Regions from separate parts of the Nocardioides luteus genome, predicted to be linked through region 2. Evidence: predicted binding sites of a transcription regulator. Region 2 holds the regulator's gene; each other region holds the start of a gene.

Region 1 (10,061 bases), 1.3 Mb from region 2:
CCACATTCAAACCACCTTCCTCCCCCACGGGGTCATTTCCCACCACCGGCCGCTCCCCGCAGCCCGATGCGGCCAGGTCGTCGACCGCCGGCCGCGCGTCCCCCAGGCAGGTCACAGTCGGGTCAATGGCGCAGACGCCCGTAGGCGCTACCCCGTACGGTGTTCCCATAAGCAGGTGTGAGTCGGAAGGACGCGACGTGACGACGCCGTTGGAGGCCCCAGGATCGGGACCGGTGCATGGGGCAGAGATCGAGACATTGGTGCGGGTCGCGGGCCGCATTCGCGACAGCATCGAGAAGGTGATCGAAGGAAAGACCGACGTCGTCGACTCCACGCTCACCGTGCTCCTCGCCGAGGGGCACCTCTTGATCGAGGACGTGCCCGGAGTCGGCAAGACCCAGCTCGCGAAGGCGCTGGCGCGCTCGATCGACTGCTCGGTGCGCCGCATCCAGTTCACGCCCGACCTGCTCCCGAGCGACGTCACCGGGGTGTCGATCTTCAACCAGAACACCCGGGAGTTCGAGTTCCGCCCGGGTGGCATCTTCGCCAACATCGTGGTCGGCGACGAGATCAACCGTGCCTCCCCCAAGACCCAGTCGGCGCTGCTGGAGTGCATGGAGGAGCACCAGGTCACCGTCGACAACGTGACCTACCAGCTGGAGTCGCCGTTCATGGTGATCGCGACCCAGAACCCGATCGAGATGGAGGGGACGTACGCCCTCCCCGAGGCGCAGCGCGACCGGTTCATGGCGCGGGTCTCGATCGGCTATCCCCCGGTCGGCTCGGAGATCGCGATGCTGGCCAGCCACAGCGCATCCAACCCGCTCGACGACCTCGACCCGGTGACCGACGCCGCGGAGATCCGCAAGCTCGTCGGCGTCGTGAACCAGATCTACGTCGCCGACTCCGTGCGCCGCTACACCGTCGCCCTCACCGCGGCGACCCGCGCCAACAACGAGCTCGCCCTCGGTGCCTCGCCCCGGGCCAGCCTGCACCTGCTGCGGGCCGCGAAGGCTCATGCCGCTCTGCACGGACGCGAGTTCGTCCTTCCCGATGACGTACGCAGGCTGACCGGCCCGGTCCTTGCCCACCGTCTCCTCCCCAGCGCCTCCGCGGCGATGCACGGCCGGTCGGTCACCGACATCCTCGAGACCGTCGTGTCCGCCGTGCCGGTGCCGCAGTCCTGATCCACCAAGGAGTCATCCGATGCGTGAGGCGCTGTCCGGACTGACCGTCCGGGGCCGGGCGTTCCTGGCCGCCGGGATCACCGCGATCGTCTGCGGGATCCTGCTGGACCAGTCCACGCTGTCCAGGATCGGGATGCTGCTGGTCGCGCTGCCGCTGGTCACCGCGGTGGTCGCGGCCTGGGGCCGCTACCGGCTCGCCCTCGTGCGCCACATCGAGCCGCACCTGACCGAGGCCGGCCAGCCCGCCAGGGTCGAGCTGACCATCGCCAACGAGGGCCGGATCCCCACCGGCACCCTGCTGCTGGAGGAGACGGTCCCCTACGCGCTGGGCGGGCGCCCGCGCTTCGTGGTCGACCGGATCGGCTTCGGCTGGCGCCACAAGCTCGGCTATCAGATCCGCTCGGAGATCCGGGGCCGCTTCGACATCGGCCCGATGCGGGTGACGGTGGCCGACCCGTTCGGCCTGGTGGAGCTCAACCGCGCCTTCCACTCCACGCTCCCGTTCACGGTCACGCCGCGGGTGATCCCGCTGCCGTCCACCCCGCTGACCGGTAACGCGACCGCGTCCGGCGACTCCCGGCCGCGAGCCTTCCTCGGCGGCAGCGCGGAGGACGTCACGGTGCGGGAGTACCGCCGCGGCGACGAGCTGCGGCGGGTGCACTGGCGCAGCTCGGCCCGTCTCGGCGAGCTGATGGTGCGCCGCGAGGAGCAGCCCTGGCAGGCCCGGGCCACCGTCTTCCTCGACAACCGGCGCTCGGTCCACCGGGGCCAGGGCGCCGGCTCCTCCTTCGAGCAGGCCGTCGTGGTCGCCGCCTCGGTCGCGGTGCACCTGGTCGAGGCCGGCTACTCCGTACGCCTGGTGACCTCCGGCGGCGCCACCCCCGGGACCAACGCGGCCGGCGAGATCAACGCCGGCTGGCACGACCGCGAGGGCCAGGCCGACGCGGCCGCGCTGCTGGAGGCGCTCGCCGTGGTCGAGACCGTTCAGCACCACCACATCGACGCCTCCTGGATCGGCGAGGCCGGGCAGGGCGGCATCACCGTCGCGGTGCTCGGCTCCCTCGACGAGGAGGACGCCCGCGTCCTTCGCCGGGTGCGGCACCACACCGGGGCCGCCCTCGCCTTCTCGCTCGCCGTGGACGGCTGGAGCGCGGTGCACCTGGCCCCCGAGCAGCGGCGGCCCAGCGGCGTACCTCTGCTCATCCAGCACGGCTGGAAGGCGGTCGAGCTCGGCATCGGTGACTCGGTGGCCACGCGCTGGCGCGAGCTCGGCACCCGGGGTGCGGCCGCGGGAGCGGGGGCGGCACGATGATGACCTCCTCCGACGTACGCGGCGTCGTGCCCGCGATGGCGGTGCCGGTGACGTGCTTCGTGACCGTCCTGTTCGCGCTGTCCTCGTGGGGCTCGTTCACCAACACCCGCTTCCCCTACCTCGGCCCGATCCTGGTCGCCGGCCTGCTCGTGGTCGGCACCGGCATCTCCGCGCGGCTGCTGCGCGTGCACGGAGCGGTCGTGGTGCTGCTGCAGCTGCTCCTCGGCACGATCGCGACCAGCCTGCTGGTCGTCCAGCACCCCTTCCCCGTCACCGCCGGCGGCAGGGCGCGGGTCTCGGCCGCGATGACCGAGGCCTATGCCGCCTTCAACCCCTTCGACCTGCCGATGTCCGCCCCGGAGGTGGCCGCCTACCTCGTCCCGGGCGGTGTCGCGGCCGTGTTCCTGGCCGACGTCCTGGCGGTCTCGCTGCGGCGGCCGCCGATGATGGGGCTCGTCGTGCTGGGCGTGTTCACGGTGCCGTTCAGCATCATCGGCGCCGGTGGCTGGGGTGGGGTCTCCTGGGTCGTCTTCGTGCTCACCGCGACCGCGTTCCTGGTGATGCTGCGCTTCGATCGTGCCCAGCAGCTCGGCCGCTGGGGGCGGCGTCTCGACGAGGACCTCCCCGTGGTGCCGGCCGCCGGGCCGGCGGTCATCGGCGTCTCCGCGGTGGCGATCGCGCTCCTCACCCCGGCCTGGATGCCCAGCCCGAGCATCACCCTCCCCGGCCTGGGGCCGGGAGACGGCAGCGGCCAGCTGCGCGTGATCAACCCGACCGTCGGGCTCTACGGCGACCTGCGCAGGCAGTCCGACGAGGTGATGGTCACCGCCACCCCGGTCTACGACCAACCCGTCTCGTCGCCCTCCTACCTGCGGATCCTCACGCTCACGAAGTTCACCGGCACCGAGTGGACGCCTGGCAACCGCGACGTACCCTCCGACCAGACCGGCGTGGCCTCCTTCGATCCGCCGATGTCCGACGAGACGTTGCTGGGCGAGCCCACGACCTACCAGATGCGGGCCAGCGACAAGTTCGAGTCGACCTGGCTCCCGGTCTTCACCCATCCGCTGGAGATCACTGCCAGGGGTCCGTGGCGCTATGACGAGGACACCCTCGACTTCATGTCGACCGAGGGCCGGGACCACACCGTCGCCGGCGAGAGCTGGCGGATGACCGCCGCACCGGTCGAGCCGTCCCAGGCGCGGCTGCTGGCCGCGGGCGAGCCCGGGATCGGGGCGCCGACAGGGATGACCGACCTGCCGCTGCTCCCCGAGAAGATCGAGGAGATCGCCCTGGAGCGCACGGCCGGCCAGGACCGGCCCTTCGCCAAGGCCGTCGCCCTGCAGAACTGGTTCCGTCACAGCGGCGAGTTCGTCTACAGCCTGGAGCGCGACGTCGGCACCGACGGCGCGGCTCTGCTGGAGTTCCTGACGACCAACAAGGTCGGCTACTGCCAGCAGTACGCCACGGCCATGGCCGTGCTCGCCCGCGAGCTCGACATCCCGGCCCGGGTCGCCGTCGGCTTCCTCGACGGAGACCAGGACGAGGACGGCGTCTGGCGGTTCCGCGGCCGCGATCTCCACGCCTGGCCCGAGCTGTGGTTCGAGGACATCGGCTGGGTTCGCTTCGAGCCGACGCCCGCGGCTGCCGACACCAGGGAGCCGGGCTACACCGCCGGTGCGCTGGGCAATGCCCGCAACGAGCCGGAGGCGCCCGCGCCCAGCGCCGGCACGAGCGTGGCTCCGGTGCCCAACCGGCCGCAGCGCGAGGAGCCCGACCTGCCCGAGGTCGCCGACACCGGCACCGAGGAGTCCAACGCGGGGGCGATCTGGACCGGTCTGGGCATCGTGGCCCTGCTCGGAGCGGTCGCGCTCGCTGCGCCTGCGGTGATCCGTCGCCGGCGCCGGAAGTCCCGGCTGGCCGGCGACGCGGAGGCCGGCTGGACCGAGCTCGGCGACACCGCGATCGACCTGGGCCTGCCCTGGACCGGCACCCGCTCACCGCGGGAGGAGGCCACCAGCCTGGCCCCGCACCTGCAGAGCCGCGAGCCGATGCTCGCGCTGCAGCGCATCGTGGCCGCCGTCGAGCGCAACCGCTATGCGGAGCATCGCGACACCGCGGCGGTCGGGGACGACGTACGCCTGGTCTCGGTCGCGCTCAGGGCGCAGGCCGACCGGCGGGCGCGGAGGCGGGCACGACTGTGGCCGGCGTCGGTCTTCCGACGCCCGGCGGCATCGGCCACCGACGGACCGGCGGTGCGGTCCGAGCGGGAGCTGATCTCGTCCTAGAGGCCTCCTTGAGGCCCTAAGCCTCTACAGGTCGGCCTCTACAGGTCGTTGTCGCCGCGGCGGCGTTGCTTCCAGCGCTCGCTGGCCCGGTCGAGGAACGAGCTGCGTGGAGTGTGGTCCCCGTCGTCCTCCTCCACCGCAGCCGCACCGCGCAGGGCGGTGAGCAGCACGGAGGTCGAGGCCAGCATCACCAGGAAGCCGACCACTCCGACGATCCACATCCGTGAGATCACACCGGTCATCAGCAACGCGACTCCACCGGCGAGCACGATGCCCGCGATGACCGCGTGTCGACGTTGGGCACGGCGCAGGGCCGTGCCTCGGAGGGCGGAGGCGAACTTCGGGTCCTCCGCCGAGAGCGCGCGCTCCATCTGCTCGAGCAGGCGAAGCTCCTCTTCCGAGAGTGGCACCGTACCTCCCATGTCCTGTTGGGGCATCTCCAAGTCTAGGCACGCCATCCTGAAGGCGGTAGTGAGCCCGGAAAATTCTTGCCCCTCGACGTTCTGCCACATGGCACAACCACCACCGATTGTGTCAAGCGGATGGGCAGTTGCGTCAACCCCGGCCATGGTCGAGCAGGCTCGCCGGGCGCACCAGGCTGGACCCGAAGCGTTCGGCGACCTGATCGACGGCACGATCGGCCTCGGACCAGCCGCGTTCCCGCTCCCCCAGGACGAGCTGTCGGTCGGTGCCCTCGCGCGCGATCAGGTGCTCGACCCGCACGCCGACCAGGCGCAGCGCCCGGCCACGGAGGTTCAGCTCGTCGTAGAGCCGGACCGCCGTGGCGTGCACCTCCTGGGTGACGTCTGTGGGGTCGGGCAGCGTGCGGGAGCGCGAGATGGTCTTGAAGTCGGTGAACCGGACCGTCAGCGCGACCGTGCGGCCGACCGTGCCGGCCCTCCTCATCCGCCGGGTGACGCGGGCCGAGAGCCGCAGCAGCTCGCGCACGATGTCCTCGCGGTCGCTCAGGTCGTGGCCGAAGGTCTCCTGGGCGCCGGTCGACCGGTCGGGCAGGTCGGGGCCGAGCCTTCCGGTCAGCTCGCGCCGGTCGGTGCCGGTGGCGAGCCGGTGCAGGTGGCCGCCGAGGCGGGGACCGAGGATCTGATGGAGGGTCGGGACCGGGGTGCGGGCGATGTCACCGACCGTCTCGAAGCCGAGCCGGCGAAGCCGCTTGCGCGTGCTCGGCCCGACGCCGTAGAGCTCACCGACGTCGAGAGGATGGAGGAAGCCGGGGACGTCCTCCGGCCGGACGACCACGACGCCGTCGGGCTTCGCCTTGCGGCTGCCGACCTTGGCCACGCTCGGGGTCGGCGCGACACCGACCGAGCAGGTGATGCTCAGCTCCTCGGCGATCTGGCGACGGATCCGCTGCGCGATCTGCTCGGGGCTCCCGAACAGCCTGGTCGCCCCGCTGACGTCGAGGAACGCCTCGTCGACGCTGACCACCTCCACCAGCGGGGTGGCTCGGCGGAAGATCTCCCGGACCTGCTTGGAGACCTCGGCGACCTCGCCGAAGTCGAGGCGGACCGAGACCAGCTGCGGGCACAGTCGCCTCGCCATCGAGCCCGGCATCGCCGCCCGCACGCCGTAGGCCCGGGCCGGATAGTTGGCGCAGGTCACCACGCCGCGGGCGTGTCCCCCGACGACCACCGGCTGGTCCCACAGCTCGGGCTGATGCCTGATCGCCACCGAGACGAAGAAGGCGTCCATGTCGACATGGAGGATCGGGGTGACCTCCGGAGCGCCAGCGGAGGAGGTCACCCCGATCCTCCGAGGACGCGGACCAGCGCTGACTCGGCGCAAATGTCACGCCGGAGCGCTAGCGGAGGTGGGACCTTTGCGCCGCGTCGGCGCCCGTGGGCGAAGCGAAGCGAGCCGAATGCGAAGCGAAGCGAGCCCTCAGCGAAGCGAACCGAGCAAATGCAGCTGCGAAGCGAACGGCAGGTAATCCGGCCGCGTGGAGACAGCCTGCTCGAGATCGACCAGCGCACTGGTCGCCCCCGGCTCGACGTCGAGCAGCGACCCCGGCACATGATCGACGAACACACGTACGCCACGGACGTCCGTGACCTCGAACCCCGCCGCGTCCAGCAGCCCGGTGACCTCGTCGAGGGCGAACCGGCGACCGGAGCGGCCCTGCGGAGCGGTGTCGTCGAGGAGCTCGACGGCCTGCGCGAAGTGGCCGGCCAGGGCTCGGGAGAGGACGGCGGCGGTGCGCTGGGCGACCAGCAGGCTGAGGGTGCCACCGGGGCGGAGCACCTCGCGGATCCCCGCCAGTGCGGCTGCCGGATCGGGGACGACCTCGAGGACGCCGTGGCAGAGGACCAGATCGGCTCCGCCGGGGTCGGCGACGTCGGAGAGGGCGGCCAGGTCACCCTGGCGGGCGTCGACGGAGACACCGGCCTCGCGGGCGCGCCGGTCGAGCGCTGCCAGCGCGTCCGGGCTGGGGTCGACGACGGTGACCCGGTGACCGAGTCCGGCGATGCGTACGGCTGAGGTGCCGGTGCCGCCGCCGATGTCGAGGACGTCGAGCGAGCCGGAGGCCAGGACCGGGTCGAGCGCGTCCCAGACGGCGACGGTCCGGGCGCCTGCCCGACGACTGGTTGATGCGGAGCCAGCTGCCATGGGGCCAAGCGTAGGCCCTGTGCCCACCTCACCTGAATCAGCCCACGAGGCGGTCGTGACGGAGGCGGGTGACGTGGGAGGTGTGGGCCATCAGCCCGAGCGACTCCTCGACGACGGCGAGGAAACGGTCGGCGTCGCGCACCTGGTCGTCGGCCTCCTCGGCGGTGACAGCCCGGATCGAGCCGGCCTCCGCGGCGGCGCGCTTGGCGGCGCCCGCGGCGAAGTAGTCGGCCCACTCGGAGAGCTCGGGCGCGACCTTCTTGAGGCGGACCCAGGCGTTCCACGGACGGCGGCGGCCGGCGCGGCTCGCCGCCTCGACGGGATCGGTGCGGGCGGCGATCAGCGCCGCGGCGGCCTGGAGGGCGGCGACGTGCGCCATGGCGTACCTGCTCGGCACGTCGTCGGCCACGATGGCCTCCGAGAGGGACTCGGTGGCGCGGAAGAGGTAGCTGTGAGTCGTCGCCGGGAGCAGATGCATCGGGTCGTCCTTCTCGCTCAAGGTCGACCCCGCAGTGGACGGCTCCGGCGGGCGTCGGGGGTCGAGGACGACGCCCGCCAGAGCCTGGTTGTTCGAACATTTGTTCGAACACGAGATCAAACTACACCCCGCCACCGACAGTCACAAGACGTTTCGGTGACGGGGCGTGTCGAGGTGGTGCCGGGGGTCGCTCAGTCGTCGGCGACGGCGCCGCGGATCCGGTGCGGCGGGTGGATGTAGCGGGTGTTCGCCGGCAGCCACATGACCGCCAGCAGCCCGGCGGCGATGACGATCGCGATCCCGGTGAGCACGCTGATGGTCACCGGCGGGCCGGTCAGGATGCCGCCGATGCTGGCGACCGCGGAGATGAACACCAGGAACGTGATCACGATCCGGGCCCACTCGAATCCGTTGCGGAGGAAGACCGCGAGCACGCCGAGCATGCCCGCCATCACCCCGAACAGCGTGATCGCGGGGGCGATGAACGCCGGCGCACTGACCCGGTTGTCGGTCGGCGGGTTGATCAGGGCCTCGAGGCCCTCGGTCTCCAGGATGCGCTTGGCCGAGGGGTTGCCCTCCGCCCAGGCACGCACGAGGTCGTCGGAGCGCAGCACCATCACCACGACCACGACCGCGCTGAAGGCGATCAGGCCGACGATGAGCCGGATCGCCCACGTCATCTCGCGCGGCACGGGCTCGGCAGCGAGCGCTGCCACCTCGAAAGCGACCTCCGGGCCCTCGCTCACGACCACACCTTCGTTCTCGTCGGGTGTCGTCATGGTCATCCGGTCTCCTTGCGACGTGGGGGTTCAGTCTCCGTTGATCAGCCCATTCTGCCGTACGGGGTCCAACGTAGGTAAATACGCGAACGCGTGCTCTTGGTCTCGGGCTGGGGCCGAGTTGTCGGCGGCGTAGGCCAAGATGTCCTCATGGAATCTCTAGCGCTGACCTTCTCCAGTGGGTGGGCCAGTGGCATCAACGCCTACCTGGTCGTGCTGGTGCTCGGCGTCGTGCAGCGTACGACGGGGGCAGAGGCGATCCCGGACGTGCTCGGCACGTGGCCGGTGCTGGCTGCCGCGGGGCTGATGTACGCGATCGAGTTCGTCGCCGACAAGGTGCCCTACATCGACTCGACCTGGGACTCGATCTCCACGGTGATCCGCCCCACCATCGGCGCGGTCATCGGCGTCCTGCTCGCCGGTGAGGCCGACTCGCTCAACGAGGCCGTCGGCGGCGTGGTGGGCGGCACGACGGCGCTGATGTCCCATCTGATCAAGGCCAGCGAGCGGCTCGCGGTCAACACCTCCCCCGAGCCGGTCTCCAACTCGGTCGTCAGCGTGGCCGAGGACGGCCTCGTCCTCGGCGTGGTCTGGTTCGCGACCGAGCACCCGCTGGCCGCGGCGGGCGTCGCCGCGGTGCTGCTGGTGGCCGGGCTGGTGCTGGTCTACCTCCTCGTCCGGGCCGTTCGCGGAGGCTGGCGCAAGCTGACCCGGCGCGGACGACGCGGCGCCCCACCCCCTGACGGGCCCTCCGGCGGCGACACCTTGCCCTACCCCGTCCAGTGACGAGCGTCGTCGTCCTCGGGGGCGGGTACGCCGGGATGGCCAGCGCCGCCAGGCTGGCCAAGCTCGGCCACTCGGTGACCCTCCTCGAGGCCTCCGGACAGCTCGGCGGCGCCCTGGTGCCGGTGCGCGAGGAAGGGTTCACCTGGGACGCCTCGGCGACCTCGACGCTGCTGCCCGCGGTGATGCGCGACCTGTTCCGCAAGTCCGGGCGGCCCGCGGAGCGTGAGCTCGAGCTGGTGCCGATGGACGTGGTCCGCGAGCACCGCTTCGCCGACAAGACGTCGGTCTCGGTGCCCGGCGGCACCCGCGGCGCCCAGCTGGCGGCCTTCGACGAGCTGGGTCCGGGCATGGGCCGGCTGTGGACCGACTACGTGGCCCGGTTCAGCGAGGACTGGGAGGTGCTGCGCCAGCACTACTTCGAGGTGCCGTGGGAGCCCTCGGCGCTGCCGTCGGCGGTCGCGGAGCGGTTCCGGTCGCGCGAGACCCTCCACAAGCGGCTGCGCAAGACGTTCAAGGACGAGCGCCTCCGGCTGGTCGCGGCGCACCCGTTCGTCGCCGCGGGGCAGGAGCTGCGTGACGTACCTGCCTGGGCGGGGCTCACCGCCT
Region 2 (10,061 bases):
TGCGCGAGGTGTTCGCCGAGATCGGTGCCGGCGACGTGCCGGAGCTGGTCGTGATCAACAAGGCCGATATCGCCGACCCGCTGGTGATCAGCCGGCTGCTCCGTGCCGAGCCGCACTCGGTCGCGGTGTCGGCCAAGACCGGTGAGGGCATCGACGCGGCGATCAAGGCCGTCGAGAACGACCTGCCGCGACCGGGCGTCGAGTTCTCCGCGCTGGTTCCCTACGAGCGCGGTGACCTGGTCAACCGGATCCACCAGCACGGTGAGATCGACCACCTCGAGCACACGGCCGAGGGCACCGTCGTCAAGGGCCGCGCCAACGCGGACCTGGCGGGGGAGCTGGCGGCGTACACGAACTGAGCGAGGCCGAGCGGCGAGCTTGCTCGTCCGTTCGCGCCGAGCGAGGGAGTAAGCGCGCGGAGCGCGCACCCTGCCTGATCCGGGGTCGGCTTCGGCGTTTCGACACAGGCGATGCCACGCTCGTCCCTCACACTTGGGGACGGTCGGTCGAGGGAGAGGTCACGGATGCGCACAGAGGTACACCACGCGGCGCGCGCCACGGTCGTGAGCGCGCTGGCCGGTGCTGTCCTCGTGGCGACGCTGGCGGGCTGTGCCAGCGAGGGCGACGGTGTGCTTCCGGGGCAGGAGGGGAGCCACGGGACCGAGGTGACCCAGGACCTGTGCACCCGGCTGGCCGCCGAGTCCGTGACCCGCGCCTCGGTGGTGACCGGGGCCGGCGAGCGGGTCGTCGTGATCGGCGACTCCTGGGCCTCCGGTTTCGGTCTGGACGACCCCGGTCTGTCGTGGCCTCGCTATCTCGACGGTGAGGTGCGGGTCTCCGGCTTCGGCGGCACCGGCTACGCGCCCGGCTCGATGGAGACGTGCGGTCCGATCTCCTTCCCCGAGCGGGTTCCGGACGTGATCGCGCAAGGCGCCGACCTGGTCGTGCTCGAGGGCGGCATCAACGACTCCAAGAGCGACATCGACGACGTCGAGAAGGGCTTCCGGGCCACGCTGGACGAGCTCAAGGGCTACGAGGTCATCGTGCTCAGTGCGCCCAGGGTGAACTCCCGGGCCAAGGCGATCAAGGTCGTCAACAAGATGATGCGGCGGGTCTCTGCCGAGTACGGGGTGACGTACATCAACGTCTTCGACCTCGAGCTGCCGATGCTCGAGGACAACACCCATCTGACGGTCGCGGGCCACATGCAGTTCGGGGAGATCGTCGCCCGCCGGATCGCGGAGAGCCGATCGGAGACTGTCCCCGCCCACGGCTAAGGTTGCCCGAGTGACCGCAACCGAGATCGCCTCCCAGACGCCCGTACGTGAAGCCCTGGCGGATGCGGTCGCGACCCTCGGCGGGGCCACCCGCGAGGGCCAGGTGAAGATGGCCGATGCGGTCGCGCAGGCCCTGGCCGACGAGGAGCACCTCCTCGTCGAGGCCGGCACCGGCACCGGGAAGTCGCTGGCCTACCTGGTCCCGTCGCTGCTCCACGACAGCCGGGTCGTGGTCGCCACCGCCACCCTGGCGCTGCAGCACCAGCTCGTCGAGCGCGACCTGCCGCGCCTGGTCAAAGCGATCGGCTCGCGCCCCGGCGTGGACGCCTCCTACGCCGTCCTCAAGGGCCGCTCCAACTACGCCTGCCTCCACCGCGTCCGCGAGGGTGCGCCCGACGACCAGGGCACCCTGGTCGACGTTCCGCTGGGCCCGATGGCCGAGAAGGTCCTCGAGCTGCGCAGCTGGGCGGAGAAGGAGGCGGAGAAGGGCGGCAGCGGCGAGCGTGACTCCGCGCCCCGCCACACCGACCGCGAGTGGCGGCAGGTCTCGGTCAACCACCGTGACTGCCTCGGCGCCGCCAAGTGCCCCTTCGGCGAGGAGTGCTTCGTCGAGGTCGCCCGCGACAAGGCCCAGAAGAGCCACCTGATCGTCACCAACCACTCCCTGCTCGCGATCGACGCGATCGAGGGCGTCCCGATGATCCCGGAGTACGACGCGGTGGTGATCGACGAGGCCCACGAGCTGGTCGCCCGGGTGACCCAGGCTGCGACCGACGAGCTGACCGCCGCCGAGGTGGAGCGCGCCGCCCGCCGGGCGCAGAAGCACGTCGAGGGCTCCGAGGCCGACGACCTGGCCGACGCCTCCGACGCGCTGCGGGCGGCGATCAACGAGTCCTCACCGGGGCGGTTCGTGACCCTCCCCGAGATGATCTCCGACGCGCTCGTGCTGGTGCGCGACGCCGCCCGGTCCGCGCTCTCCGCGCTGCCGAAGCCGAAGGACTCCGACAGCGCCGACCCCGGGTTCCAGCAGGCCAAGGGCGGGCTCCAGGAGGTCTTCACGACCGCCGAGCGGATGGCCGCGGCCGCTCCGCCTGATGCCTCGGGCTCCGCTTCGGCAGGGTCCGACGTGATCTGGCTCAACGAGGGCAGCGACCGGATCCCGCCGCGACTCTGCGTCGCGCCGCTCCAGGTCTGGGCGCAGATGCGCGAGAAGCTGCTGCGGGAGAAGACCGTCGTCTTCGCCTCCGCGACCCTCAAGCTCGGCGGCGACTTCGGCCCCGTGGCCGGATCCCTCGGGCTCAAGGCGGAGGAGCGCACCGAGCTGGGCGCCGGGGCGCAGCGTACCGACGACGTGCTGCCGTGGGTCGGGCTCGACGTCGGCAGCCCGTTCGACTACGGCCGGCAGGGGATCCTCTACGTCGCCCGCCACCTGCCGCCTCCCGGCCGCGACGGTATGGGCGCCAAGACCCTCGACGAGATCGTCGACCTGGTCGACGCCGCCGACGGGCGTACGCTCGGGCTCTTCTCCTCCCGCCGCGCGGCCGAGGCGGCGGCCGAGGTCGTGCGCCAGAAGCTGCCTCACCTGACCACGCTGGCCCAGGGCGACGCGCAGCTGCCCGAGCTCGCCGCGCAGTTCGTCGCCGACCCCCACACGGTGCTCTTCGGCACGCTGTCGCTGTGGCAGGGGATCGACGTCCCCGGCGACACCTGCCAGCTGGTGATCATCGACCGGATCCCGTTCCCGCGGCCCGACGACCCGCTGATGTCGGCCCGGCAGCAGGCCGCCGACAAGGCCGGTGGCAACGGCTTCATGCAGGTCGCCGCCACCCATGCAGCGCTGCTCATGGCGCAGGGTGCCGGCCGGCTGATCCGCACCACCACCGACCGCGGGGTCGTGGCGGTGCTGGACCCCCGCCTGGCGACCGCCCGCTACGGCGGCTTCCTCAAGGCGAGCCTGCCGCCGATGTGGGCCACCACCGACCCCGCCATCGTGCGGCAGGCCCTGAAGCGGCTCTCCGAATCAGCCTCTGCCTGACCGAGAAGCACGCCGAGTCGGCTCGTTGTGACGAGCCGACTCGGCGTGCTTCAACGGGTCAGCGGTAGGTCTTGGCCCACCAGCGGTGGGTGGCCTTGTCGGGCGTGGCGATGCCGTGGCACGAGTACGCGGTGCCCTGGCCGCACGTGAAGTTGCTGCTCGCGTTGGCGAAGGTGACCTCGACCTTGCGGATCCGCTTGGACGAGAAGCCCTCGATCGTCTTCGTGGCGATGCCCTTGCTGTTGGGCTTGAGGTAGTAGACGCCGCGGGTGCCGTCGGTGCGGAAGATGCTGACGACGGCGGCGTTGGCGTTGGGTCGGGCGACGTCGACCTTGATGCGCAGCTTCCAGCCCTTGCCGACGTTCTTCGGCACCAGACGCTGGGAGGCGTAGGTGAGGTGCTTGAGGGTGAACTGGCCGTCGACGGTCTGTCGCTTGGCGGGCAGCGCGGTGCGGCCGTCGTAGACCGGCGGGTAGTAGGCCCCGCCCTCGCTGTAGCTCTTCGAGGGGGCCAGGTTGGCGGCGGCGAAGCGGGCGTACTGCAGCTTCAGCGTGGTGCCGCGCGCGGCGAGCGCCTGTCGGATGGCAGCGGTGGAGTAGGTCGACGGGGCCCGGTTCCAGACGCCGAGGACCACCTCCGGCAGGGAGCCCCGCTCCTTGGCGAAGCGCTCGGAGAGGTAGCGGAAGAAGATCCAGTTGCCGTAGATGCCGAGGTTGGAGACGTTGGAGTTGTCCAGCGGCTTGCGCTGGTCCTCGAGCTGACCGTAGGCCAGGTACTGCCGGTTGTCGTTGATGCTGTCGTAGACCTCGTCCTCGACCCAGGTCGCCGTGGACTCCATCATCCAGCGGTCCTCGCCGGCGTCGTAGGCGAACTGGACGGCGTGGAAGTACTCGTGGGCGGCGGTGACCCGGAGGTTCTCGGTGGGCGTGTTGGCCGTGCCGTACTCAGCGGTGGCGTAGTCGTTGTCCAGGACGCAGTAGGCCGTCGCAGCGGTCTTGGAGACCTTCGTCTCGGGCGCGCAGTAGCCGTAGTAGCCCTCGTCGTAGAGGTTCTCCAGGTAGATGTCGACCTTGCCCGGGGTGACCGTCTTGTCGGCCGCCGGCTTGCGGTAGCCCGCCTGCACATAGACGTTGTGGACCTTCGTGACCACGTCACGGACCTGGGTCGCGTACGCCACCGAGGCGCTGTCGCCGCCCTTGCCCGGCGAGTAGTGGACGCAGACGACGTCGCTGCAGGTCTGGGTCGCGGTGCGCGGGCGGGCGAGCAGCTGGCGGGCGGCCTTCTGGCTGGAGCCGTCCAGGGCGTCCTTGGCGTTCCAGAGGTTGGTCAGGGCGATGGTCGCGTCGGGCCGACCCGCGACGTGCCGGCCCGGCACGACCTGGCGGGCGCCGCGGACCGACTGGTTGCGCTTGACCTTCTTGGCCTCGGCGAGAGCTTCCCGGGCCGCCTCCTCCGTCACCGGCTGCGCGGCGCTGGTGTCACCGCCGGTGCGCACCGAGCTCGCCTGGGTCGATCCGGTTGCGGGCATGGTGGCGGCGAAGGTGGCCACTACCATCCCTGCGATCAAGACGAAGGAGCGTTGTTTGCGGTTGATCCGGCGGGCAATGTTTCGCATGAGATACCAGACGTTCGGGAAGGCAGACCAGGGCAGTCTAAGGGCACGACGACTCGGCCACACCGGTGAAACGCCTAGACGGGCTCGGTGACGTGATGGAGCCGGTTGCTCCCGGTCGCGGTGGCGTACGACCTGCTCCAGGTGGCCGTGGTCCTGGCGTCCTTGCGCTCGCCGATGACGTACCAGTCCATCTGGGCGCGGTTGCGGGTCACGTCGAGGACCGAGAAGCCGTGGTCGTCGAAGTTGAGGTAGCGGACGTGGCGGTTGGCGGTCCTGATGATCTCTTCGACGGTCACGCTGACCGTGCGGCGTGGGGCGCCGAGGATGTCCTTGAGGTTGTTCGAGGTCACCGAGGTGGCGACGAACTCGACGCCGGCCGTCCTGCCGAGCGGGTAGACGGCGGAGTCGTACGGCAGGTCGCAGGCCCAGGCCGAGTGGATGTCGCCGGTGACGAAGACGGTGTCGGTGATCGCGTTGTTGCGGATGTGCTCGAAGAGGTCGGTGCGGTCGGCGGTGTAGCCGTCCCACTGGTCCACGTTGAGGGCGATGCCGTTGTCGGGCAGCAGCCCGGTGACATCGTTGACAGGGCTGATCAGGCTCTTCGGAAGAGCTCCGAAGGTGACCGGCGCGATCATGACCGGGTTGCCGACGATCTTCCAGCGGGCGTCGGTGAGCAGGCCCTCCTTGAGCCACTCCAGCTGCTTGTCGCCGGTGATCGTGCGGTCCGGGTCGTCGGCCCCGGCCAGGTCGGTGCGGGCGACCTGCTGGGAGCGGTAGGACCGCAGGTCGAGCATGCTCAGCTCGAGCAGGGTCCCGAAGCGGAGCCTCCGGTAGATCGTGTCGTGGAGGTGGTCGTCGGTCTCCACCGTGGCGGTGCCGTCGACGCGCAGCGGCATCCACTCGTCGTAGGCCTGGTTGGAGTTGGTCTTGCGGTCGATCCAGTCGTACTCGCCGGGCTCGTTGTTCTCCGCGCCCAGCAGCCAGGCGTCGTTGGCGGACTCGTGGTCGTCCCAGGTGACGATCCAGGGCAGGTGGGCGTGGGCGTCGGCGAGGTCGACGTCCCGCTTGTACTGCGCGTGCCGGATCCGGTAGTCGGCCAGGGTGTGCATCTCGTGGGCCGGCTCGTGCGAGCGGATGTCCTCGTTGGCCATGCCGTAGCCGTACTCACCGGGGCCGTATTCGTAGAGGTAGTCGCCCAGGTGGAGGATCGCGTGCAGGTCGTCGCGGGCGGCGAGGTGGCGGTAGGCGGCGAACCAGCCGGCCTGCAGGTTGGAGCAGGAGACCACCCCGAAACGTACGTTGTCCGGGGTCGCGTCCGCGGCCGGAGCGGTGCGGGTGCGGCCGACGCGGCTGGTCTGGCCGTTGTAGCTGAAGCGGTAGAAGTACCAGCTCTCGGGCGAGAGGCCGGTGACGTCGAGCTTCACGGTGTGGTCGCGGTCGGGGCCGGTCTGCTGGGAGCCCTTGGCGACGACGCGACCGAAGTCCGCGGTCGGCGAGACCTCCCAGCGGACCAGGACCTCCTCGCCCAGGCCGGATCCCGGAGTCGCCTCGGCCGTGGGTGTGACCCGGGTCCAGATGACCACGCGGTGCGGGAGCGGGTCGCCCGAGGCGACACCGTGCTGGAAGTGGTTGAGCGTGTCGCCGGCCGCCTCGGCGGGTGCCGGCAGCGCCACGGCTCCCGCTCCTGCGGCGGTGGCCAGTCCGGCGGCGATGAGGGTGCGGCGGTCGATCTGCGTCTGAGTCACGCTGTATGGAACGACGCAGCCGCCGGCCCTGTCATGGGCCGGCGGCTGGATTTCACGCAGTGTTCCCGGGGAGGGCATGTCTGGGAAAGACAGCGCAGCGGGCGTGGATTTGCCAGACATGCCCTCCGGTTCCGGGAGGTGTGAGGCAGGACTCAGAGGCTGCGCAGGACCGCGGTCACCTTGCCGAGGATCGTCGCGTGGGTGCCGTCGATCGGCTCGTACGCCGCGTTGTGCGGCAGCAGCCAGACCTTGCCGTCCTTGCGGGAGAGCGTCTTGACGGTCGCCTCGCCGTCGATCAGCGCGGCCACGATCTCGCCGTTCTCGGCGGTGGGCTGCTGGCGCACGACCACGAAGTCGCCGTCGCAGATCGCCGCGTCGACCATCGAGTCACCGGAGACCGAGAGCAGGAAGAGGTCGCCGTTGCCGACCAGCTGCTTGGGCAGCGGGAAGACGTCCTCGACGCTCTGCTGGCTCGAGGTCTCCTCGGCCAGGATCGGGCCACCGGCCGCGATCCGACCGACCAGGGGAACCATGGCGGCGTCGGGGTTGGGGTTGACGACGGCCTCGGCCGTGATCGTCGGCTCGGTCTCCTCGCCGGACATCGCCTTGCGGTGGGCCATCACCTCGGGCAGGAAGACCTCGAGGGCGCGGGGCCGCTTCGGGTCCTTGCGGATCAGACCACGCTGCTCCAGCGCCCGCAGCTGGTGGGCGACGCTGCTGGTGCTGGTCAGCCCGACCGCGGCGCCGATCTCACGCATGCTGGGCGGGTAGCCCCGCTGCTCGATGCTGTCGCGCAGGTGAGCGAGGATGCGCTGCTGACGCGGCGTGAGCCCGGTAGCGTCCGGCGGCCCGTCGGGCAGCTCGCGGACGCGGCTCTTCGAACCGCCTGATCCGGTGCCTGTCTTCTGCGTGGTCATGTCATCACATTAGTCCCTCTGGCACCACTACATCAAACATCTGTTCGATCTCTTCGGTAGTGCGTGTCGGCGTTCGAAAATTCTTGGGGTCGCTACTTGCGTTGTTCGAACACGTGATCTACCTTCGAACATGTGCTCGATCGAACACGTGATCGAGAGACTTGTGAACTGGAGGCCGTGATGAGTGCAACCGTCTATGTGCTGCCCGTAGCCGAGCCGCCCCGGCCCGTGCGGGAGGTGCGTCGCTCGACCGTGCGGCTCACTCGGCGGGGCCGGATCGTCGTGTTCGCGTTCGCGCTCGTGGTGCTCTTCGGGATCGCGCTGATCGGGGCGCGGGTGGCCTTCGCGGTGGAGGACGGTGCCGACAAAAGCCCCGCTCCCTCCGCCCACACGATGGTCGTCGGCGATGGCGACACGCTCTGGGACATCTCGGCGGAAGCCGTCGCTGGGACAGACGCCTCGATTCGGGAGATGGAGCAGAGGATCAAGGAGCTCAACAGTCTCGAGTCCTCGATGCTCGTGTCCGGGCAGACCTTGATCATTCCGACCGCGCCGTAGAGGCGCCCACAGATGTCCGGCTGCTCCTTCGACCCTGGCAGCCGGCAACCGGGGAAAAGTGAGAGTGCTGCAGACGATGGGAAGCGTCTGCAGCACTCTCGCTGTCCTGGCGGTCGTCAGTGACGCCCGCGGTAGGGGGTGTCCGGTTCGGCCGGCGGCCACGGCTTGTTGCGGGAGCTGTGGCGCGGCGGCCACTCGTCGTCCGGCTCGGCGGCCGGCGGGTCCTGGGGCTGGCGCTGGGCGGGCATCGCCTGCGTCGCCGCGGGGTCCTGGGTCAGCCGAGCCCTCGAGCCGGTCTGGCCGTAGCTGGTCGGAGCCTGGTAAGCGCCCGACTGATATGGCGACGAGCCGGCCTGCTGGGTGGGGTAGCTGTCCGTGCCGTAGCCCTGCGAGCCGTATGCCGGGGAGCTTGTCGGCGTGGAGGTCGGCGTCGGCGGGCTCGTGTAGTAGGGCGGAGCACTCGGCGGTGTCGGGGCCGGCGGCTGGTAGCTCGGTGCGCCGTAGGCCGACCGGCTCCCGGTGTTGCCGAAGTCCGGGGAGCTGCTCGTGTAGCCGTAGGGCGACTGCGAGCCGGTGTCGGTGTAGGCCGAGCGGCTGCCGGTGTCGCCGTACAGAGACTGGTTGCCGGTGTCGTAGGGAGACTGGCTGCCGGTGTCGTACGGAGACTGGCTCCCGGTGTCGGAGCTGTGCCGGCCGTAGGAGCTGGTGTCCTCGTAGCCGTAGGAGCCGGTGCCGTAGTAGTCCTGCTCGGTGTAGGTCGGGTCGCCGTAGGGCTGCTCCGGGTAGTCCTGCTCCTCGACGTAGGCGTTGGAGTGGCTTCCGGTGTAGTCGTCGGCGGGCGGTGGGGTGGGGGAGCCGGTGAGGGCCCGCCAGGCCTTCCCGGCGAAGGTGAAGGTCAGGAAGAGACAGGCGACTGCGACGACGGCCGCGATGGCGAGCTTCACCCAGGCGCCGGAATCGCCTCCTCGTGCGTCGGCCCCGAAACCGACGGCGACCCACACGAGCACTCCCCAGATGACGAGGAATGCCAGCGTCGCGATCGCAGGCAAGATGAACGGTGGCCGGGGACCGCTTCTGGGGCGCGTGCCTCTCCGCGACCCGACGCGATTACCTCCGGAGATGTTTGTCACGGGGTCATTCTTACCCATCTGGGCCAGCCCGTCGCCGCTGAACCGGAATCTTTCGGTGTTTGACCGGCGACACGCCGGGCGCACGGGGAAACGCGGCGCTCGCTTGCATCGGCTGGGGGGCGGGCGTACGGTTACCACTACATCTAGTAGTTACACCGCTGTAGTTATCCACATCTAGTTCACATGAACGGGCGGATGACCCACAGCCCCGAGGGTGTTGTTCCACAGGGACTCACGCTCAATTCCACAGGTTCCACAGGCTCGGGCCGCCGCTGAGACGGCCTGGATCCACAAGGCTTCACGAGAGGGGCTCGACCGTGCACTGTCCGTTCTGCCGACACAGCGACACCAAGGTGCTCGACTCCCGTGTGGCCGAGGACGGCGGCCAGATCCGGCGCCGTCGGGTCTGCCAGGAATGTGGGAAGCGGTTCACGACCGTCGAACAGATGCAGCTGATGGTGGCCAAGCGCTCCGGCGCAGCGGAGCCGTTCAGCCGCGACAAGGCGGTGCACGGCGTACGCAAGGCGTGCAAGGGGCGTCCGGTCACCGAGGACCAGCTCGCCTGCCTCGGCCAGGAGGTCGAGCAGGCGCTGCGGAGCCAGGGGTTGGCCGAGGTCCCCAGCCACGAGGTGGGGCTGGCGATCCTCGCGCCGCTGCGCGAGCTCGACGAGGTGGCCTACCTGCGTTTCGCGAGCGTCTACCGGGCCTTCGGCTCGGCGGACGACTTCGAGCGCGAGATCCAGATGCTGCGTACGGAACGGGAAGTCCAGGACTTCGAGGCAGA
Region 3 (10,061 bases), 2.6 Mb from region 2:
TAGAGGTCCAGGGCCTTCTGGGCGACCTGCTGGGTGACCGTGCCGTCGGCCTTGACCTGGGCATAGTCGCGTACGCGGCGCAGCAGCCGGTTGGCGATGCGTGGCGTGCCGCGGGAGCGGCCGGCGATCTCGGCGGCGCCGTCGTCGCGGAGGGTGACCTCGAGCAGGCCCGCGGAGCGGCGCACGATCAGCTCGAGGTCTGCCGGGTCGTAGAGCTCCAGATGGCCGGTGAAGCCGAACCTGTCCCGCAGCGGGCCGGGGAGGAGCCCGGCGCGGGTCGTCGCGCCGACCAGCGTGAACGGCGGCAGGTCGATCGGGATCGCGGTCGCACCCGGGCCCTTGCCGATGACGACGTCGACCCGGAAGTCCTCCATCGCCAGGTAGAGCATCTCCTCGGCGGGGCGGCTCATCCGGTGGATCTCGTCGACGAAGAGCACCTCGCCCTCGTTGAGCCCGCTCAGGATCGCGGCCAGATCGCCCGCGTGGGTGATCGCGGGTCCGCTGGTGATCCGCAGGGGTGCCGACATCTCGGCGGCGATGATCATCGCGAGCGTGGTCTTGCCGAGTCCCGGCGGCCCGGACAGGAGTACGTGGTCAGGGGCCCGCTCGCGCTGCCTCGCCGCCTCCAGGACGAGACTGAGCTGCTCGCGGACGCGCTGCTGGCCGATCAGCTCGTCGAGGCTCTTGGGGCGCAGCGCGGCCTCGACCGCCCGGTCGTCCCCGTCGGCCTCGGCGATCGTCAGCGAGGAGAAGTAGTCCTCCTCGGCTGCGGTCAGGTCGTCCTCGTGCATGAGTGCCTATGCCTTCGAAAGAGTACGCAGGGCCGCCCGCAGCAGCAGCGAGATGTTGGCCTGGTCGCCGGCCTCCGGCTCGATGGCGGTGACCGCCTTGTCGGCGTCCCGGGCGTTGTAGCCCAGGCCGATGAGGGCCTCGGTGACCTGGTCACGCCACGGTGCCGCGCCCTGCTGGACCGCCGCCGGGGCCGAGGCGCTGCCCGTGGGCACGCCGATCCGGTCCTTGAGCTCCAGGATCACCCGCTGGGCGCCCTTCTGACCGATGCCGGGGACCTTGGTGAGGGTCTTGGCGTCCTCGGTCGAGATGGCCAGCCGGATGCCGTCGGGCGAGAGCACCGCGAGCATCGCCTGGGCGAGCTTCGGGCCGACGCCGGAGGCGGTCTGGAGGAGCTCGAAGAGCGTGCGCTCGTCGGTGTCGGTGAAGCCGAAGAGGGTCAGCGAGTCCTCGCGCACGACCAGGCTCGTCGGCAGGTGCGCCTCCTCGCCGGTGCGGAGCGTCGCCAGGGTGTTGGGCGTGCAGAGCAGCTCGATGCCGATGCCGCCGACCTCGACGACGGCGGTGGAGAGACTGACGGCGGCGACCTTGCCGCGCACGGACGCGATCATCTACGGGACCCTTCTGTTGAGCACATCTGTTGAGCGCCGCCCTGCCGCGGCCACCGCGGCTTCGATGCGGTTCTGGGCGCCTCCGCGCCACTGGTGGGTGATGGCCAGCGCGAGCGCGTCGGCGGCGTCGGCGGGCTTCGGCGGGGTCGGGAGCCGCAGGATCCGGGTCACCATCGCGGTCACCTGGGCCTTGTCGGCCCGGCCGTTGCCGGAGACCGCGGCCTTGACCTCGGACGGGGTGTGCAGGGCGACCGGGAGACCGCGCCGGGCGGCACAGACCATGGCGAGACCGCTGGCCTGGGCCGTACCCATGATCGTGGAGACGTTCGAGCGCGCGAAGATCCGCTCGATCGCGACCGCGTCGGGCCGGTGCTCCTCGATCCAGGCGTCGATCCCCTTCTCGATGCTCACCAGGCGCTCCCAGACAGGCAGGTCTGCCGACGTACGGATCACTCCGACGTCCACCATCGACAGCGGTCGACCGAGCGAGCCGTCGACCACGCCCATCCCGCACCGGGTCAGGCCGGGGTCGATCCCAAGCACGCGCACTGGAGCACCTCTTCCACAACGACCGAGCCGGCCGGGTGTCGAACGTCTGTTCGCAGACTACCGGTCGGCTGCTGCCTCCGGGCCCGCGACACCCTCATTCAGGAGGATGTGACGTGCCCGGAGGTCCGAGGTCGAGGCTCCGGGCTCACAGAGTGTCGGTGCGTCGCTCCTCGACGGTCTCCGTGCCGTCGGCATGCCTCCGCCTCGCGACCGTGCGTGACCGACCTCCGGTGTTCAGGGTCACAGCGGTCAGGATCAGCACCACGGCTCCGACAGCGGCCAGGATCCAGCCGACCAGGGTCAGATCGACCCCACTGACCGAGACATGCACAGCCAACGCCAGGACAAGTCCGACGACGAGCAGAATGGCTCCTACGCCGTATCCCATCGTGTACTCCTTCCGGTGCGAACCGGCCTCGTGGCGGTTCGTGACCTTCCGGGTACCCAGCATCCGGCCCGAGAATGAGCCGTACGGCCCAACTCGCAGCTCGATCAGCGGAGCGATCAGGCGTCGACGGTCTCCATGACCTCGTCGGGGATGTCGGCGTTGGAGAAGACGTTCTGCACGTCGTCGAGGTCGTCGACGGCGTCGATGAGCTTGAAGACCTTCTCGGCGGACGAGGCGTCGGCGACCGGGATGTCCATGCTCGCGACGAACTGGACCTCGGCGGAGTCGTAGTCGATCCCGGCGTCCTGGAGAGCGGTGCGGACCGCGACCACGTCGCTGGGGTCGGAGACGATCTCGAAGGACTCACCGAGGTCGTTGACGTCCTCGGCACCGGCGTCGAGGGTGGCCTCGAGCAGGTCGTCCTCGGTGATCGTCTTCCCCTCCTGGGCCTTGGCCACCACGACGACGCCCTTGCGGTCGAAGAGGCGCGAGACCGAGCCCGGGTCGGCCATGGTGCCGCCGTTGCGGGTGACCGCGGTGCGGACCTCCATGGCCGCCCGGTTGCGGTTGTCGGTCAGACACTCGATGAGGAGGGCGACACCCTGGGGGCCGTAGACCTCGTACATGATCGTGTCGTAGCTGACGCCGCCGCCGTCGAGCCCACCGCCGCGCTTGACCGCGCGGTCGATGTTGTCGTTGGGGACCGACTGCTTCTTGGCCTTCTGGATCGCGTCGTAGAGGGTCGGGTTTCCGGCCGGGTCGGGACCGCCGGTCTTGGCCGCGATCTCGATCGTCTTGATGAGCTTGGCGAAGAGCTTGCCGCGCTTGGCGTCGATCGCCGCCTTCTTGTGCTTGGTCGTTGCCCACTTTGAGTGGCCGCTCATCGTTGAACCGTCCTTTGCCCCACGTCGTCGTCTCTGCTTGTCGAGCCGCCACCGGAGTCGTCACAGGGCAGCAGGTGCCCATTCTAACTACGTGGCGTGCGGCACCGTCAGCAGCAGGTGTCCAGGAACAGCCGGTGCAGGCGGTCGTCGGCGTTGACCTCGGGGTGGAAGCTGGTGGCCATCAGCTGGTTCTGGCGTACGGCGACGGGGTGACCCTCGACGCTCGCCAGCACCTCGACGCCGTCACCGATCTCCTCGACCCAGGGTGCCCGGATGAAGACGCCGTGGACCGTTCCGTCGATGCCGGTGACCTCCAGGTCGGTCTCGAACGACTCGGTCTGCCGCCCGAAGGCGTTACGCCGCACCGTCATGTCGAGCCCGCCGATGGTCTCCTGGCCTGCCGCCCCGTCGAGGAGGCGGTCGGCCAGGAGCACCATGCCCGCGCAGGTGCCGAGCGCCGGCATCCCGGTGCGGACACGGTCGCGGAGCGGGTCGAGCAGCTCGAACGTACGGGCAAGGCGCCACATCGCCGTCGACTCACCGCCGGGGATGACGAGGGCGTCGCACGCGTCGAGCTCCTCCCTCCGCCGCACGGAGGTGCCCTTCACCCCCAGCCGGTCGAGGGCGGCGAGGTGCTCGCGGACGTCGCCTTGGAGGGCGAGTACGCCGACCGTGGTCACCAGCCGCGCTCCGCGAACTGGATCGACCGGGCGGGCTCGTCGACGTTGATGCCGACCATCGCCTCGCCGAGACCACGCGAGACCTTGGCGACGACGTCGGGGTCGTCGTGGAAGGTGGTCGCCTTGACGATCGCCTCGGCGCGCTGGGCCGGGTTGCCGGACTTGAAGATGCCAGAGCCGACGAAGACGCCCTCGGCGCCGAGCTGCATCATCATCGCGGCGTCGGCCGGGGTCGCGATGCCGCCGGCGGTGAACAGGACCACCGGGAGCTTGCCGTTCTCGGCGACCTCCTTGACGAGCTCGTAGGGGGCCTGGAGCTCCTTGGCCGCCACGTAGAGCTCGTCGTCGGCGAGCGCGCCGAGGCGGCGGATCTCGCGGCGGATCGTACGCATGTGGGTGACGGCGTTGGAGACGTCGCCGGTGCCGGCCTCGCCCTTGGAGCGGATCATCGCCGCGCCCTCGGTGATGCGGCGCAGGGCCTCGCCGAGGTTGGTCGCACCGCACACGAACGGCACGGTGTAGGCCCACTTGTCGATGTGGTTCTCGTAGTCGGCCGGGGTCAGCACCTCGGACTCGTCGATGTAGTCGACGCCCAGGGACTGCAGCACCTGCGCCTCGGCGAAGTGGCCGATGCGGGCCTTGGCCATGACCGGGATGGAGACGGCCTCGATGATGCCGTCGATCATGTCGGGGTCGGACATGCGGCTCACGCCGCCCTGGGCGCGGATGTCGGCGGGGACGCGCTCGAGCGCCATCACCGCCACCGCCCCGGCGTCCTCGGCGATCTTCGCCTGCTCGGGGGTGACCACGTCCATGATCACGCCGCCCTTGAGCATCTCCGCCATCCCGCGCTTGACGCGCGAGGTTCCCGTCTCATTCGTGCTTGTTGCCATGGTGCGATCGTAGGTCGGGATCGGACGTACGCCACCCTCGGAAAGGCCTGGTCAGGCCACTGTTCCCAAAGTGGACTGCTAGGAGGCCACTCAGGAGGCCAGTGCTTCGACCGCTTCGGCGACCGCGGCCGGGGCGCCGGCCAGGGACCAGAGGACGCCGCCCGCCTCGACCTGGGCCGTGGTGCCGCCGGCGCCGAGGACGAGGGCCGCCCCGGGGAGGCGGTCCCAGTCGGGGACGGAGTGCTGGAGAAAGAGGTGGAGCTTGCCCTGGGCGATGGCGGTCAGGTCCATCGACCCGGAGCCGAGGATCCGGATGGAGGCGGCCTGGCTCGCGACGCGGACGTAGGCCTCGCCGACCGGGTGCCTCAGCTTGGCCGGGTGGAGGTAGGTCGTCAGGCAGGCCAGGGCGAGCGGCGTGTCGAGCACCGCGTCGAGCCTGACCCCGTTGCGGGTGGTGGGCAGCTCGGGTCCACCCACGTAGACGGCGTCCTCGGCCGGCGAGTAGACGGCGCCCAGGACCAGATCGTCCCCGTCGGTCAGCGCCAGCGCCGAGCACCACCAGTCGAGCCCGCGGACGAAGTTGTAGGTGCCGTCGACCGGGTCGATGGTCCACACCCGGCCCGTTGTCGACTCGCGGGCCGACCCCTCCTCGCCCAGCACGCCGTCACCGGGGTGCTCGGACGCGAGCCGGTCGACGATCGCCTTCTCGGCGGCCTTGTCGGCGGCGGTGACCAGGTCGGAGACCGAGGTCTTGGTCTCGATCGAGTCGCCGATGCCCGCGCTGCGCATCTTGGCGGCGAGAGCGCCGGCGCCACGGACGAGCTCGGTGGCCAGGCGTACGTCGGCAGCGCTCGGCGCGGTCACGAGGCGGCCTCCTCGGCGAGAGCCTGCCTGCGGACGGTCCACACGCGCTGTCCCACGGTGACCGTCGAGGCGACCGCGAGGATCCACAGCGCGACGTAGATGAGGAGGTCGAGGTCGAAGATGCCGGCGAAGCCGGTCAGCACCAGGACGAGGACGAGACGGTCGGCGCGCTCGGCGATGCCGACGTTGGCGGTGAAGCCCAGCGACTCCGCGCGGGCGCGGGCGTAGGAGGTGACCGCGCCCATCACCACGCACCACAGGGTCAGCGCGAGGTAGAGGTCGGAGTCGCCCGGGCCGGCGAAGTAGAGCGCCAGGCCGCCGAAGACCGCGCCGTCGCCGATCCGGTCGAGGGTGGAGTCCCAGAAGGCGCCGAACTTGCTCGTGCGGCCGACGGCACGCGCCATGGCGCCGTCGATCAGGTCGCTGAAGACGAAGCAGGTGATGAAGATGGTGCCGGCCAGGAGCTCGCCGCGCGGGTAGAACGCCAGCGCGCCGACCGCCACTCCGAGGGTGCCGACGAGCGTGACGGCGTCGGGGCTGATCTTCAGTGCGATGAACAGCCGGACGATGGGCGCGAGGACGACTCCCTGGACGAAGCCTTTGATGTGATCCAACATGGCGCGGCCACGCTATCGGATACCGCCGAGGCGTCAGCGCCGCGCGCCGAAACGTCACCCACATTCTGCCGAGGCGTCACTCACGTCGGGCGAGGCGTCGGTCCGGTCGGCCGAGAGGTCAGCGGGTGACGTCTCGGCCGACCGGGGTGACGCCTCGGCTATACGCCTTCGGTCAGATCGCGGACCTCGGCGTAGCGGGAGCGGACGGCGGGGTCGGGGTCGGCCTCGTACGTCTCGGTCCCGGCGAGCTCCCACGACGGCGGCTCCTCGCCGCCGGCGAGGGTCCAGGCGGCCTGGCGGGCGGCGCCGTCGGCGACGTACTCCCCCGGCTCGGGGACGAGGACGGGGTGGCCGAGGACGACGGGGGCGAGGCGGCGTACGGCCTCGGAGCGGGCACCGCCGCCGACGAGGAGCACGCGGTTGACCGCGACGCCCTGGGCCTTGAGCGCGTCGATGCCGTCGGCAAGGCCGCAGAGCAGGCCTTCGACGGCCGCACGTGCCAGGTGGGCAGGCTCGGCGGTGGCGAGCGTCAGGCCGTGGATCACGCCACGGGCCGAGGGCCGGTCGGGGGTGCGCTCGCCCTCGAGGTAGGGCACCAGGACGAGGCCGCCGGAGCCCGAGGGCGCCGAGAGCGCCAGCCGGGACAGCTCCTCGTGGCTCACCCCGAGCAGCCGGGTCGTCGCGTCGAGGACCCGGGCGGCGTTGAGCGTGGCGACCAGCGGCAGGTAGCGACCGGTGGCGTCGGCAAAGCCGGCCACAGTCCCCGAGGCGTCCGAGGTAGGCGTCTCCGAGACCGCGCAGGCGACCCCGGAGGTGCCGATCGAGACGACCACGTCGCCGGGCCGGGCACCCACGCCCAGGGCCGCGCCGGCGTTGTCGCCGCAGCCCGGACCGAGGAGGGCTCCGGAGGACGTGTGCCCCGCCGACGCCGTCGGCGCGAGCACCTCCGGCAGCACGACGTCGTCGCGCCCGAGAGCTCGTTTGAGCAGGTCGCGACGGTATTCGCCGGTCACCGCGGAGTAGTAGCCGGTGCCGCTGGCGTCGCTCCGGTCCGTACGCAGCGCCTCCAGCCCCGGCGCACCGGCGAGCTTCCAGGTCAGCCAGTCGTGGGGCAGACACACCGCCGCCACCCGAGCCGCCGACTCAGGCTCCTGCTCGGCGAGCCAGCGCAGCTTGGTGGCGGTGAAGCTGGCCACCTGGACGGAGCCGACGGCGTCGGCCCAGGCCGCGGCACCGAGCTCGGTGTTGAGCGCGGTGGCCGCGGCGGCGGAGCGGGTGTCGTTCCACAGCAGCGCGGGACGTACGACCTCTCCGGCCTCGTCCAGGCAGACCATCCCGTGCTGCTGACCGCCGACGGAGACCGCGGCGACGTCGTCGAGCCCGCCGGCGGCTTCGGCGGCCACCTCGAGCGCGGTCCACCACGCCGCCGGGTCCACCTCCGTCCCCTCGGGGTGGGGCGCGGAGCCGGAGCGCACCAGCGCCCCGGTCTCCGCGTCGCGGACGACGACCTTGCAGGACTGGGTCGAGGAGTCGACCCCGGCGACGAGCGGCATGCCCTGCAACCTAACGAAGCCCGAGCAGGTGGTCCATGGCCAGCTGGTCGAGGTGCTCGAAGCTGTAGCCGTGGTCCAGCTTCTCGATGTCGTAGGCCACGTTGCGGATGTCCTCGAGCGTCTCGCCCTCGGCCAGCGTCGGCACGGACAGCTCCTCGACCTGCGAGGCCTCGAGCGCTGCCTTGACCTCCGGGTCCGCCCGGAACGCCTTGGCCCGCTCACGCAGCACCAGGTAGTTGCGCATGCAGCCCGCGGCCGATGCCCACACGCCGTCCTCGTCCTCGGTGCGCGGCGGCTTGAAGTCGAAGTGGCGCGGGCCCTCGTAGCCCTTGGTCTCCAGCAGGTCGACCAGGTTGAACGCACCGCGCAGGTTGCCGGCACCGAAGCGGAGGTCCTGGTCGAAGCGCGGTCCGTGCTGGCCGTTGAGGTCGATGTGGAAGAGCTTGCCGTGCCACAGCGCCTGGGCGACGCCGGAGGCGAAGTTGAGCCCGGCCATCTCCTCGTGGCCGACCTCCGGGTTGAGCCCGACCATCTCGGGGCGGTCGAGGCTGTTGATGAAGGCGAGCGCGTGGCCGATGGTCGGCAGCAGGATGTCGCCGCGCGGCTCGTTGGGCTTCGGCTCGATGGCGAACCGGATGTCGTAGCCCTGCTCGGTCACGTAGTCGCCGAGCAGGTTGACCGCCTCGCGGTATCGGTCCAGCGCCGCCGCGATGTCCTTCGCGGCGTGCGACTCCGCACCCTCACGCCCGCCCCACATGACGTACGTCGTGGCCCCGAGCTCCGCGGCGAGGTCGATGTTGCGCGCGACCTTGGCGATCGCGTAGCGGCGCACCTCGCGGTCGTTGGAGGTGAACCCGCCGTCGCGGAAGACCGGGTGGCCGAAGAGGTTGGTCGTGGCCATCGGCACCTTGAGGCCGGTCTCGTCCAGCGCCGCCTTCAGCTTGTCGATCTCCGCCTGGCGCTCGGCGTCGCTCGCGTCGATCGCGAAGACGTCGTTGTCATGGAAGGTGATGCCGTAGGCGCCCAGCTCGGCCAGCTTGTGGACCGAGTGCGCGACGTCGAGGTGCGGCCGGCTCGCCGACCCGAAGACGTCCTGGCCGTTCCAGCCCACGGTCCACAGACCGAAGGTGAACTTGTCGTCCGGGGTGGGGGTGTACTCCGTCATAGCCTTGCTTCCTCACTTTAGTTCACGACTCGGACTATGTAACTCCGATGAAACGCGATGCTCGTCACATTGTCAACCGGTTGCCAGCGGAAAAGTCGACTGGTTGACCTCAAGTTCAGAACTTGGTCTAATCCCATCCATGACGGTCCGAAGCGAGCCAGCCCAACATGCCGGGATGCGGGCGAGCAACCTCGCGCTCGTGCTCGGCGAGGTCGCCCGCACGGGGCCGGTCTCCCGGGCCCGGGTCGCGGCGCGCACCGGACTGACCAAGTCGTCGGTCTCCGGGCTCGTGGCCGACCTGATCTCCGCCGGGCTGATCGGGGAGAGCGGCCCGGCCGCGACCGAGCGTGGCCGGCCCGCCACGGCGCTCAGCCTGGCTCCCGGCGGCACCGCCGGCCTCGGCCTGGAGATCAACGTCGACTACCTGGCCGCCGTGGTGACCGATCTGACCGACGCTCCGCGCTACCACCATGTCGTACGCCGCGACAACCGCGACCGCGAGGTCGACGAGGTCGTCGCCGACCTCGTCGAGGTGGCCCGCACCGCCGCCGGCAGCGCGGCCGCCCAGGGCCTGCCCCTGGCAGGGGCCTGCGTGGCGGTGCCCGGCCTGGCCGTCGACGGCACCGTCATACGCACGCCCAACCTGCGCTGGCCGCGGGTCGACCTCGCGGACGCGGTCGGCGAGGCGACCGGGCTCGACGTCGAGCTGGAGAACGAGGCCAACCTCGCGGCTCTCGGCGAGATGTGGTTCGGCGGTCACGAGCACGAGGGCGGGCCCCTGCGCGACTTCGTGCACGTCTCCGGCGAGATCGGCATCGGTGGCGGCATCGTGGTCGGCGGCGAGGTCTTCCGCGGTGCGCACGCCGGTGCCGGCGAGCTCGGCCATGTCGTCGTCGCGCCCGACGGACCGCGCTGCGCCTGCGGCGGCCACGGCTGCCTGGAACGGATGGCCGGGCAGCAGGAGATCCTCTCCCGCGCCCAGGTGGCGACGATGGCCGATCTCACCCGGGCCTGCGAGGCCGGCGACCGGGCCGCTCTGGACGCGGTCACCGACGCCGGCCGCCACCT

What was found. Region 2 encodes LexA, which represses DNA repair genes until DNA is damaged. Its sites were predicted from a motif close to TCGAACANNTGTTCGA; they were not measured.
Region 1: a site for LexA is predicted at 7,983-7,998, ahead of HD557_RS16720 (SAV_6107 family HEPN domain-containing protein). Genes of this name have one in related genera too.
Region 3: a site for LexA is predicted at 1,988-2,003, ahead of ruvC (crossover junction endodeoxyribonuclease RuvC). Genes of this name have one in related genera too.

What each region holds. Positions count from the first base shown of each region.
Region 1 covers NZ_JADOVJ010000001.1:3,482,083-3,492,143, forward strand. Annotated here, with positions in the region: gene HD557_RS16690 (AAA family ATPase) at 234-1,187, shown strand; gene HD557_RS16695 (DUF58 domain-containing protein) at 1,207-2,499, shown strand; gene HD557_RS16700 (transglutaminase family protein) at 2,496-4,787, shown strand; gene HD557_RS16705 (DUF3040 domain-containing protein) at 4,826-5,197, opposite strand; gene dinB (DNA polymerase IV) at 5,343-6,548, opposite strand; gene HD557_RS16715 (methyltransferase domain-containing protein) at 6,687-7,412, opposite strand; gene HD557_RS16720 (SAV_6107 family HEPN domain-containing protein) at 7,450-7,911, opposite strand; gene HD557_RS16725 (hypothetical protein) at 8,082-8,675, opposite strand; gene HD557_RS16730 (DUF4126 domain-containing protein) at 8,820-9,455, shown strand; gene HD557_RS16735 (phytoene desaturase family protein) at 9,452-10,061, shown strand, end outside.
Region 2 covers NZ_JADOVJ010000001.1:4,800,206-4,810,266, reverse strand. Annotated here, with positions in the region: gene hflX (GTPase HflX) at 1-359, shown strand, start outside; gene HD557_RS22990 (SGNH/GDSL hydrolase family protein) at 525-1,277, shown strand; gene HD557_RS22985 (ATP-dependent DNA helicase) at 1,288-3,312, shown strand; gene HD557_RS22980 (MXAN_6640 family putative metalloprotease) at 3,371-4,861, opposite strand; gene HD557_RS22975 (alkaline phosphatase D family protein) at 5,002-6,672, opposite strand; gene lexA (transcriptional repressor LexA) at 6,825-7,589, opposite strand; gene HD557_RS22965 (LysM peptidoglycan-binding domain-containing protein) at 7,770-8,147, shown strand; gene HD557_RS22960 (hypothetical protein) at 8,264-9,196, opposite strand; gene nrdR (transcriptional regulator NrdR) at 9,595-10,061, shown strand, end outside.
Region 3 covers NZ_JADOVJ010000001.1:2,214,217-2,224,277, reverse strand. Annotated here, with positions in the region: gene ruvB (Holliday junction branch migration DNA helicase RuvB) at 1-791, opposite strand, end outside; gene ruvA (Holliday junction branch migration protein RuvA) at 798-1,400, opposite strand; gene ruvC (crossover junction endodeoxyribonuclease RuvC) at 1,401-1,949, opposite strand; gene HD557_RS10650 (DUF6458 family protein) at 2,095-2,337, opposite strand; gene HD557_RS10645 (YebC/PmpR family DNA-binding transcriptional regulator) at 2,454-3,221, opposite strand; gene pdxT (pyridoxal 5'-phosphate synthase glutaminase subunit PdxT) at 3,329-3,901, opposite strand; gene pdxS (pyridoxal 5'-phosphate synthase lyase subunit PdxS) at 3,898-4,794, opposite strand; gene HD557_RS10630 (inositol monophosphatase family protein) at 4,885-5,658, opposite strand; gene pgsA (phosphatidylinositol phosphate synthase) at 5,655-6,275, opposite strand; gene xylB (xylulokinase) at 6,434-7,828, opposite strand; gene xylA (xylose isomerase) at 7,839-8,993, opposite strand; gene HD557_RS10610 (ROK family transcriptional regulator) at 9,133-10,061, shown strand, end outside.